One region of the Brevibacillus parabrevis genome, then DNA from elsewhere that is predicted to be linked to it. Evidence: riboswitches for the same ligand, from Rfam matches in the RefSeq annotation. Region 1 holds a riboswitch; each other region holds the start of a gene.
The links. Region 1 has a riboswitch for S-adenosylmethionine ahead of metH (methionine synthase). Riboswitches for the same ligand answer to the same signal wherever they lie in the genome.
Positions count from the first base shown of each region.

Region 2: linked by a shared signal. The riboswitch ahead of IRJ17_RS09310 (2,3-diketo-5-methylthiopentyl-1-phosphate enolase) and the one ahead of metH (methionine synthase) in region 1 are both predicted to bind S-adenosylmethionine.
Region 3: linked by a shared signal. The riboswitch ahead of IRJ17_RS01840 (homocysteine synthase) and the one ahead of metH (methionine synthase) in region 1 are both predicted to bind S-adenosylmethionine.

Region 1 covers NZ_CP064090.1:4,724,413-4,727,687, forward strand. The annotation lists gene metH (methionine synthase) at 1-1,673, opposite strand, end outside; SAM riboswitch class I at 1,790-1,890, opposite strand; gene IRJ17_RS21645 (YjcZ family sporulation protein) at 2,100-2,207, shown strand; gene IRJ17_RS21650 (YcdB/YcdC domain-containing protein) at 2,277-3,275, opposite strand, start outside.
Region 2 covers NZ_CP064090.1:1,960,384-1,963,658, reverse strand. The annotation lists gene IRJ17_RS09320 (anti-sigma factor) at 1-1,048, opposite strand, end outside; gene IRJ17_RS09315 (sigma-70 family RNA polymerase sigma factor) at 1,045-1,521, opposite strand; SAM riboswitch class I at 1,722-1,823, shown strand; gene IRJ17_RS09310 (2,3-diketo-5-methylthiopentyl-1-phosphate enolase) at 1,992-3,206, shown strand; gene IRJ17_RS09305 (2-hydroxy-3-keto-5-methylthiopentenyl-1-phosphate phosphatase) at 3,203-3,275, shown strand, end outside.
Region 3 covers NZ_CP064090.1:397,949-401,223, reverse strand. The annotation lists gene IRJ17_RS01840 (homocysteine synthase) at 184-1,485, opposite strand; SAM riboswitch class I at 1,576-1,684, opposite strand; gene IRJ17_RS01835 (rhodanese-like domain-containing protein) at 2,247-2,558, shown strand; gene IRJ17_RS01830 (SCO family protein) at 2,640-3,263, shown strand; gene IRJ17_RS01825 (YqzG/YhdC family protein) at 3,266-3,275, opposite strand, start outside.

The DNA.
Region 1 (3,275 bases):
TACAAAAACACGGCGTTGAGCACTTCGCGGCCCGCTGCTGGCAGCCCGAAAGACACGTTGCTGACCCCGAGAATCGTTTTGCACAGCGGCATCGCTTCTTTAATGAGGCGAATCCCCTCAACCGTCTCCTTGGCGGAACCGATGTACTGCTCATCCCCTGTACCGACCGGGAACACCAGCGGGTCGAAAATGATGTCTTGCGGGGCAATTCCGTACTGGTTGACCAAAATATCGTACGAGCGCTTCGCCACTTCCAGCTTCTTCTCGCGCGTGACAGCCATGCCCGCTTCCTCGATCGTTCCGACGACTACAGCCGCTCCGAACTTTTTGATCAGCGGCGCTACTTCTTCAAAGCGCTCCAGGCCGTCTTCCAGGTTGATCGAGTTGAGAATCGCTTTTCCCTGGGAATAGCGCAGGCCCAGCTCCATTACTTTTGCATCCGTCGAGTCGATCATCAGCGGAGCCTTGACCTTTTTCACGACGAATTGCAGGAATTTTTCCATATCGGCGTATTCATCCCGATCCGGGTCAGCCAAACAAATATCGATGACGTGAGCGCCGCGTTTTACTTGTGCCCGGGCGATATCTGACGCTTCCTCGTATTGGCCTGCGGCGATCAAGTCGCGGAATTTTTTCGAACCGATGACGTTTGTGCGCTCCCCTACCAACAGCGGGCGACTGTCATCTTCCACGTACACGACTTCGATGCCGGATACCGCGCTGACAGCCTGATCGACAGCCTGACGTGGCTTGCAGTCTTTCAATGCTTCTGCCATCGCCCTGATATGGTCGGGCGTCGTTCCGCAGCAGCCGCCCGCCACGTTCAGCCAGCCTTGTTCCGCAAAAGCGCGCATTTTTGTCGCAAGCCCTTGCGGCGTCTCATGGTAATGTCCGTTTTCATCCGGCAAGCCCGCATTGGGGTAACAGCTCACTCCGCATTGAGCCAGTCCGGACAGCGTGCGCAGATGGTCGCGCATGAACTCGGGACCGGTCGCACAGTTCAGCCCAACGGACACGGGCTTCAAATGCTCAAGCGAGATATAAAACGCCTCGATGTTTTGACCGGCAAGAGTCGTGCCCATCGGTTCAATCGTCCCGGACAGCATGACGGGCAACTCCACATCCAGCTCTGCGAACGCTTTGCGGATGCCGATTCCCCCCGCCTTGACGTTCAGCGTATCCTGCGATGTTTCCAGCAGCAGCACGTCGGCTCCGCCAATGATCAGTCCTTTTGCCTGACGATAGTAGGACTCCACCAGCTCCTCGAAGGTGACGCCGCCTGTCAAAGCGAGCGTTTTCGTCGTCGGTCCCATTGCCCCTGCCACGTATCGCGGCCACTCGGTTGTGCTATAGGCATCTACGGCTTCCTTCGCCAGACGGGCCGCAGCGATGTTTAACTCCAAATCCTTGTCGGCGACATCGTACTCGGCCAACACGACGGAGGTGGCTCCGAATGTATTCGTCTCGACGATGTCCGCTCCCGCCTCCAAATATTTTTCGTGGATGGATCGAATGACGTCTGGTCGCGTCAAGTTCAAAAGCTCGTTGCAACCATCGTAGGCTTCGCCGCCAAAATCATCGGCGGTCAAGTTCGCCTGTTGCAGCATCGTGCCCATCGCACCGTCCAGAATCAGAATTTTCCGGGAAAGCTGTTCGCGAAAAGTGGGTTTCATTGACGTACTCCTTTTCTCCCTTGCGGCGTTTATTCTCGGCAGTTTTTTTGCACAAAAAAATCCTCTTCTTTGAAAGAAGAGGATTTGTCCGCGGATACAATTGCGCCTGAACCATCCTCTCATCTTTCAAAGCCGTAGCTTTGCTGGAATTGGCACCGGATTTTAACCGGTTGCCGAGGCTTCATCAGGCCAGTCCCTCTGCCTCTCTTGATAAGAGTTGTACCATGGTATTCATTTTTGACTTTCAGGTTTCATGTTTGACAGTATCTTAACACCGCGTCCTGTCTACGTCAATTGAGAATTTGTCTATTATTTACTGCTTTTCTCCCCGACTGCGCCCATTTTTGTGCTTACCGGGCATCCGCCCACGCCAATCTGTGCGATCGTGTATAGACTGTAGCATAACGGAAAGGAGGGGGAACAAACGTGAGTACATCTTACTGCGGAAATGGCATCTTTGGAGACTGCTTCGCACTGGTGCTCGTACTGTTTATCCTGCTGGTCATTGTTGGGTGTTCGTGTGACGACTGCTAGGTAAATGACAAGAAGAGGCTATCCCCCCGCCTTCCAGCTGGCTTGCGGGATAGCCTCTTTTTCTTGTCCTTACGGCTCGATTACAGCCTCGCCGCTTTTGGCATCGATGGTAATGAAACTGCTTGCCAGCTCTTCCTCGCTCCACGGAATGTACGCGAGTCTCGGACGATCCAGCCAATCGTTTTCCTGATCTTTTAACAGGTAAACAAGCCTGAGTGGCATGACGCGCAAAAACGACTCGGCAGCCTTTTGTTTGGAAACGACCTCGGCTGACGAAGGAAGCTCTATCAACTTGTGAGTCTCTCGCCAATTCCGGAAGCTGTTTACCTTCCCGGTCGAAGGGTCTACCGACACCTCGTAAGCGGCATCTGGCCCCTTGTCCAACACCGGAATCCCATCCTTGCTCATGACATAGCGGAATACCCAGTTGCCTGACGAAACCGGATTGGCTGCGCCAGGTTCCATCACTTGTGCAAGCTGCACTTCTTTTACGCCCGGATCGGCGTATTTGGCCAAAAAGAACACGGCTGCCTGCTCGGCCTGTTCGCGCTTCACGGTCACTTGCGTATTTGTGCGGGGAACGCGCAACCCAACTACCTGGCTCGTCTTCGCGTCGATCGTCACTTCATGCCAGCGGTCTTTGCTATCTGCCCAGTTGAATGATTTGTTCTTTTGGTGATCATCTACGGATTCCCGATAGGACATGCCTTCGACGTTGACGCCAAATTCCGTTTGCAAAAGCGCCTTCGCCTCTTCCTTCGTACGCACGATGACAGGCTGTTCGTGTGTCTCGAACGCATCTGCCTGCGGCTGCTCCCGCTGCAGCTGATCGTAGGCAAAGCCGTTGTTTCCCGTACCGTAGTTGATCTTGCCGCTATGCGCATCAATGTACCAATCAAGGAAAACCGGCCTTCCTTGTTGGAAAAAGGAAACCGCTGCCCTGTATTCCAGTGTCGGCTGTTTCAGCGCCTTCCCTTCGGACATGTGCTGCACGTATACAAGCTTCATATTTGCGGCCAGCTCGTTTTCGGCGGCGCTTTTCGCCACAGCTTCCGCAGCATCCGGGAA
Region 2 (3,275 bases), 2.8 Mb from region 1:
GATAGCGCTCCTCGACTTGCGGATCGCTTCGCGAGACCAAATATTGTCCCATGTCGCGCGCGAGGCTTTTTTGCTCGACAAGGTAGGCCATTTCCCCCAAAAAGGCTGCCATCCGTCGGCTTCCTTCTCCGTTGACCTGAATCGGAGCCGCTCCGTAATTCAGCTCGTGCTCCGCAAATCCCCATGCTTCTCCCGGCCCCAAGAGCAGGTAGCCGTCTTTTTGGTCTTCGTGCCTGGCTTCCACTCCGGTGTCCACTGCCAACCAGACCGTATCCTGGTTGGCGGAGCTGATGTAGCGGGAGATTCGCTCATAATACTGCTCGTACGTCAAAAAATCAGCAAAAGAGACAGCCAACTGGGCAACGGTTCCTTCGGGGAGCTTCTCCAAAGTCGTCCAGGCTGGCGTGCGCCAATGCGCCAGTTCGTCTGCGTCCGGTTTTTGCCCGCTTTGAAGCGGATAGCGGAAAAACAGCTTTTGCTCCCTCACTCCGTTGGTCCATTGCGGCTTGGCGTTGACGTTCCACAACACGTTGGTGCTTTCAAAGCGGCCTGCGTTTTTGATGTCCGCCCCTACTCGCTCGCGAAGCTCCATCTGGATGCTGCCGTACAGCAGTCCCACCTGCGCGCCGCTGCTGCCCACGCTGACACCCGGCTGCGTAAAATTGACCATGTCCTTCGCTACCCGGTGCAGATCATCGTGCATCGACGACCCTACCCATCCGTTGACGCCCAGAAATACCACGCCAATTACAAACGGGATGGCAAAAGCGTACACGGAACTGAGCAAGCGATTTTTCCATTTTCCCCGCCGGACAATCGCCCTCTGCTTCGCTTCGGAAAGCTGGCTGTGCCCGCCCTCGTCCAGCGCGTCGAGTTCCCGTGGTTGCTGCTCTCCTTCTTCGCCCAGCAAAAGCCGCTCCAGCCGCTCTGCGCATGCCTCATCGGCTGCCAGCTCCTCGCCAAGCCGCTTTGCTTCTTCCCCTGTCAGTTCCCCTCTCAAATAAGCGAGCAGCTTTTGCTCGCGATCATGACCGTTTTGGTGCGTCATGGCCCTTCCTCCTTCCACAGCTTCCGCATCTTTTGCCGACCGCGAAACAGCGAGCGTTTGACGTCCGCCAGTTCGATCTCCAACACCTCTGCCATTTCCGCGTAGGAAAATTGCATGGCTGACAGCAAAATGACCTGTCGTTGCTTGGGCGGCAATTGCTCCAGATGCGCATATGCCTCTTTCCACAATTCCTGAGCGACCAACAGTTCCGCCGGGTCGCTCGCGGATGCGTCCGGTCGTTCCGGCATCTTTTCCATGTAGTCGACCGGGCGGCGCTTTTGCTTGCGGTGCCAATCGATAAAAGCGTGGTAAGCGACCTTGAACAGCCATGGCCTGACCTTTTCGCCGCGGTAGTCTTCCAGGGAGGCATACGCCCGGAAAAAAACCTCCTGCGTCAAGTCCTCCGCATGCCTGGTATCGCGTGTCAGCCGGAAAAGGTAGCGGTATATGTCGTTTACGTGCATCTGGTACACATACTCCAAGCCTACTTTCCCAATGCCTCCACATCCCTTCTTTACGTACCACGCCCTCTAGCGAAAAAAGTTTCACTTCCGGCCGCTTTTTCCCTCTCTACAGAGAGCACATTCCGGCAAAAAACAAAGATTGACTACGGACAACAGAAGTCATATCATGGGTGTAGCACACACGGCTGACTGGCCTGTGAACCACATAACTCTTATCGCGAGCTGGCTGAGGGACTGGCCCTATGATGCCCGGCAACCGGCGCTATTTTTTTCTTGAATAGCGAAACGGTGCTAATTCCAACGGATAAGAGTCGGTACGAGAAGCGGCATTGTTGCGTCTTCTTTCCCGACTACTGACCCGAGAGATGAGAGGAGACGAGACGTTTTTATAGTCGACAACCGCCTCCCCGCTCTGGGGAGGCTTTTTTACATGCCCGAAAGCTTCACGAAACTTTTCAAGCTGCCCAAGGAGGACTAGCATGAGTGATCAACGCATCCTCGTCACTTATTTGACGCAAGCCAAAGACTTACACAAAAAAGCAGCCGCCATCGCCGTTGGCATGACGGTCGGCTCCTGGACGGATTTGCCCGCAGCGAAGCAAGCTGAGCTGGCCCCTTATCTCGGGGAAGCCGTGAGCGCTACGCCGCTTGAGACATTGGAAAACGGCGAGACGCGCGGACTGATCACCGTCAGTTACCCGACGCGCAATTTTACGCACGACATTCCTTCGCTTTTGACCGGAATCTTCGGGAAACTGTCCATGGACGGAAAAATCAAGCTGGTGGACATCACTTTCCCTGAGTCGTTTCTACAAGCTTTTCCCGGACCAAAGTTCGGCATTGACGGACTGCGCGGACGTTTGGATGCACAAAACCGCCCGCTGTTGATGAGCATTTTCAAATCTTGCCTCGGTCTTCCGTTCGAAGATTTGAAGACGCAATTCCGGGCACAGGCGCTCGGTGGCGTCGATCTGGTCAAAGATGACGAAATCTTCTTCGCAGACGATCGCGCGCCGTTTTTGGAGCGTATCCGCGCCTTCAAGGAGATCGCGCAGGAGACAGAAGCGCAAACTGGCAAGCCTGTCCTCTACGCGGCCAACCTGACTGGCCCGATCAACGAGCTGAACGAAAAAGCAAAGCGTGCCGTGGAAGCTGGCGCAGATTGCCTGCTGTTCAACGTCCTCGCTTTTGGCTTCGATGCCTTGCACCGCCTGGCAGCCGATCCGGACGTCAACATCCCGATCATGGCCCACCCCGCTCTCGCTGGCGCTTACTATCCGTCGCCTGATTACGGGATCGCCACTCCGCTTTTGCTCGGCACCCTGATGCGAATTGCCGGAGCAGACCTGGTGCTGTTCCCGTCGCCATACGGCAACGTCGCCCTGGACAAAACAGAAGCGCTGCAACTGGCGACCAACTTGACCACTCCGCTGGAAGGCGTGCGCCGCTCGTTCCCGGTTCCATCAGCCGGCATCCATCCGGGACTCGTCCCGCAGCTTTATGCGGATTTCGGTCTGGACCAAATCGTCAATGCTGGCGGCGGCATTCACGGACATCCGGGCGGCGCTACCGCAGGGGCCAAAGCGTTCGTCGATGCAATCGCAGCAGTCACGGCTGGACACACCCTGGGAGAAGCGGCGAACCAATCGCCTGAACTGGCGGCAGCCCTGGAGAAATGGGGTGGCGCACGATGAGCAAAAAGCTCGTGCTGTTCTGCGATTTTGACGGAACCATTACGGAAAAAGACAACATCGTCGCGATTG
Region 3 (3,275 bases), 1.8 Mb from region 1:
AACTGTTAATTCAAGTTATTTCGAATGAATAGTTCAATGATTTTCGCATCTGTTCTTTTTTTTCTGCTGATTTAGTTGAGACTATCCAGTGAAAGACACAAAAAAACGAAAAAAACCACTTCCCTGACGAGAGTGGTTTTTTCGTTTTCGCTTGAATGAAAAGGTATGGTGTTGTAGGAAAACCTATACCTTGCTCACGGCAACAGCTGCTTCCAAAGCTTGCTTCAAATCGCCGATGATGTCTTCGATCGCCTCTGTTCCGACAGACAGACGGATCAATCCGGGAGTTACTCCTGCCGTTAATTGTTCCGCTTCGTTCATTTGCTGGTGCGTCGTGCTCGCCGGATGGATAACGAGCGACTTGGAGTCGCCTACGTTTGCCAAATGAGAGAAGAGCTTTACGGATTCGATCAATGTTTTGCCTGCTTGCACGCCGCCGCGGATGCCGAAGGTGAGGATGGCGCCAGCGCCTTTTGGCAAATATTTTTGCGCGAGTGCGTAGTTGGCGTCGCCTTCAAGACCTGGGTAGCTGACCCATTCCACTGCCGGATGCTCGGCGAGGAATTTCGCTACCGCGAGTGCGTTTTGGCTGTGGCGCTCCATGCGCAGGTGGAGTGTCTCCAGACCTTGCAGGAACAGGAAAGAGTTGATAGGAGCTACGGCAGCGCCGATGTCGCGTTGCAGTTGCACGCGCGCTTTGATGATGTAGGCGAGCGGGCCGACTGCTTCTGTATAAACGACTCCGTGATAGCTTGGGTCTGGCGTCGTCAGACCAGGGAATTTGCCGTTGTTCCAGTCGAATTTGCCGGAATCTACGATAATGCCGCCAATCGCCGTGCCGTGTCCGCCGATGAATTTGGTCGTGGAGTGAACGACGATGTCAGCTCCGTGCTCGAACGGACGGGTCAGGATTGGCGAAGCGAATGTATTGTCGACAATCAGCGGCACGCCGTTTTCGTGCGCGATGTCCGCAATTGCCTGCAAGTCGGCCACGTCGATGCGAGGGTTGCCGATCGTCTCGCAAAAGAGCGCCTTGGTATTATCGTTGATGAACGCGCGGAAGTTGTCCGGATTGGACTGATCCACAAAGTGTACTTTGATGCCCAGGCGTGGCAGCGTATGGGCAAAAAGGTTGTACGTCCCGCCATACAAACTGCTAGATGCGACAATCTCGTCGCCCGCTTGCGCAATATTCAAAATCGAGAAGGTGATGGCTGCCTGACCGGAAGAGGTTGCCAGCGCACCTACGCCGCCTTCGAGCAGAGCGACGCGCTTTTCAAATGCGTCTTGGGTCGGATTCATGATGCGCGTATAAATGTTGCCGAACTCTTTCAAAGCAAACAGGTTGGCAGCATGCTCCGTGTCACGGAAGACGTAGGAAGTCGTTTGGTAGATCGGAACCGCGCGCGAGCCTGTTACCGGGTCTACCTCCTGTCCGCCGTGTACGGCGAGCGTTTCCGGTTTCCATTGTTGTTGGTCAGACATGATCATCTCTCCTTTTTATATGGGGGTAAGGAAATAAAAAAACGGAGCGTTCTCCTGAGTAGAAGAAGGCTCCGGCTATGCACGGGTGTGCGTTCATCTCTCAGAATCTATGGATTCTGCAGGAATTAGCACCGCGCAAGACTCGCTTGCTGGTTGCCGGGTTTCATAGGGCCTGTCCCTCCACCGCTCTTGATGAAAATGTAGCTTTCAGTTGTTGTCATAATTGTATGAAAAACCATACTTCGCTGTCAACATCAAATGATTAAGTTATCGGGGTGGATTTTGTGGATTTTAAAGATTTACCCGTTCATGCTGTTGCCCATAAGATCCAGAGAGCCTGTCTGGTAAGCTCTGTTTACATGGTTTGTATGAGGGTTTCCTTCATCTGAAACCAAATGAGTTGCCTTACGAGATTGTTTTCCTTTTTTGGCATACAAGAGGACCGCAGCCAGAGTGCAAACAGCCAAAATTCCAAGGACATACATCATAGAAATAACTCCCCCTCACGCTAAGCTTCATCAATTATCAGCGTTCTTTTTCATGAACTGGCAGACATGGTTTTTTACTTGTAATTTTATAATTTTATGGTCATTTTTGTAAATTCTTTGAACTTGCAAGCAACCGAGCCTTGCTGTCACAAAATTGCCCCTATATCTCGGCGCTTTCGCAGCTCCCGCCGTTAGAAAACGCCTGGGGCCTATGATATGATGGAAATGGCAGAAAACGACTAAACGATTGTACATATAGGAGGAAAAAACGCGATGAGCCATGGCGTGAAGGAAATTACACCACAAGAGCTGCTGGAAAAGCTCGCGGCAAAAGAACAGCTTCAGGTGATTGATGTACGCGAGGTGGAGGAGTGGAACGAAGGCCATATCAAAGAGGCCAAGCTGATTCCGCTCGGCTTTTTGCCGCATCGCACCGACGAGCTGGACAAAGACATTCCGGTCATCATGGTGTGCCGAAGCGGCGCACGCAGCCACCGGGCAACTGAATATTTGTGTGAGCTTGGCTTTGACGCTGCCAATATGGTTGGCGGAATGCTGGCATGGCCTGGGGAAAAAGAAGTCTAGAAAGACAGAGAAAATGTGCGCTGCTCGCCGCTGCAAGCAAAGCGGGATGGCGCATGAGATGTGCAGGGGAGGCAGGAAATCGTGAGTGAAGGAGCACAGCAACAAGGGTCAGCGTTGCAGCGCCATTGGTTTACGGTGCTGGCAGGCTTGATTATCCTTGCGATTGTAGGTGTGTTCGGCTACAAATACTTGGCAAAAGATCCGATTCCGGTGATGAAGCCGATCGCGGACTTTTCGTTGGACAACAGTGACGGAACTTCCTATACGTTCTCGCAAGGCAAAGGCAAGGTGCGCCTTGTCGAGTTCATGTTTACCAATTGCCCTGATATTTGCCCGGCAACGACGTACAACATGTCCAAGCTTCAGGATCAGTTGAAGGAGAAAAAGCTGTTCGGCGACAAGGTTGAGTTTGTCTCGATCACCTTCGACCCCGACTTTGATACGGCTGAGGTTTTGCAGCAGTATGCAGCGAAGTTCAAGGCTGATCAAAGCGGCTGGAAGTTTTTGCGCGGAGATGCCCAGGCGGTGGAAAAAGTAACGAAAGACTTCGGGATCGCGGTACTGAAGCAGCCTGATGGTTCCTTTGCCCACACCGCACGCATGTTCCTCGTCGACGGTGACGGCAACATGCGCCGTGCTTACGGCATGGCGGCGGACATGGACATGGAGCAAATGATGAAAGAAATGGAACAGCTCGCTGACTAGACTCAGACGGTT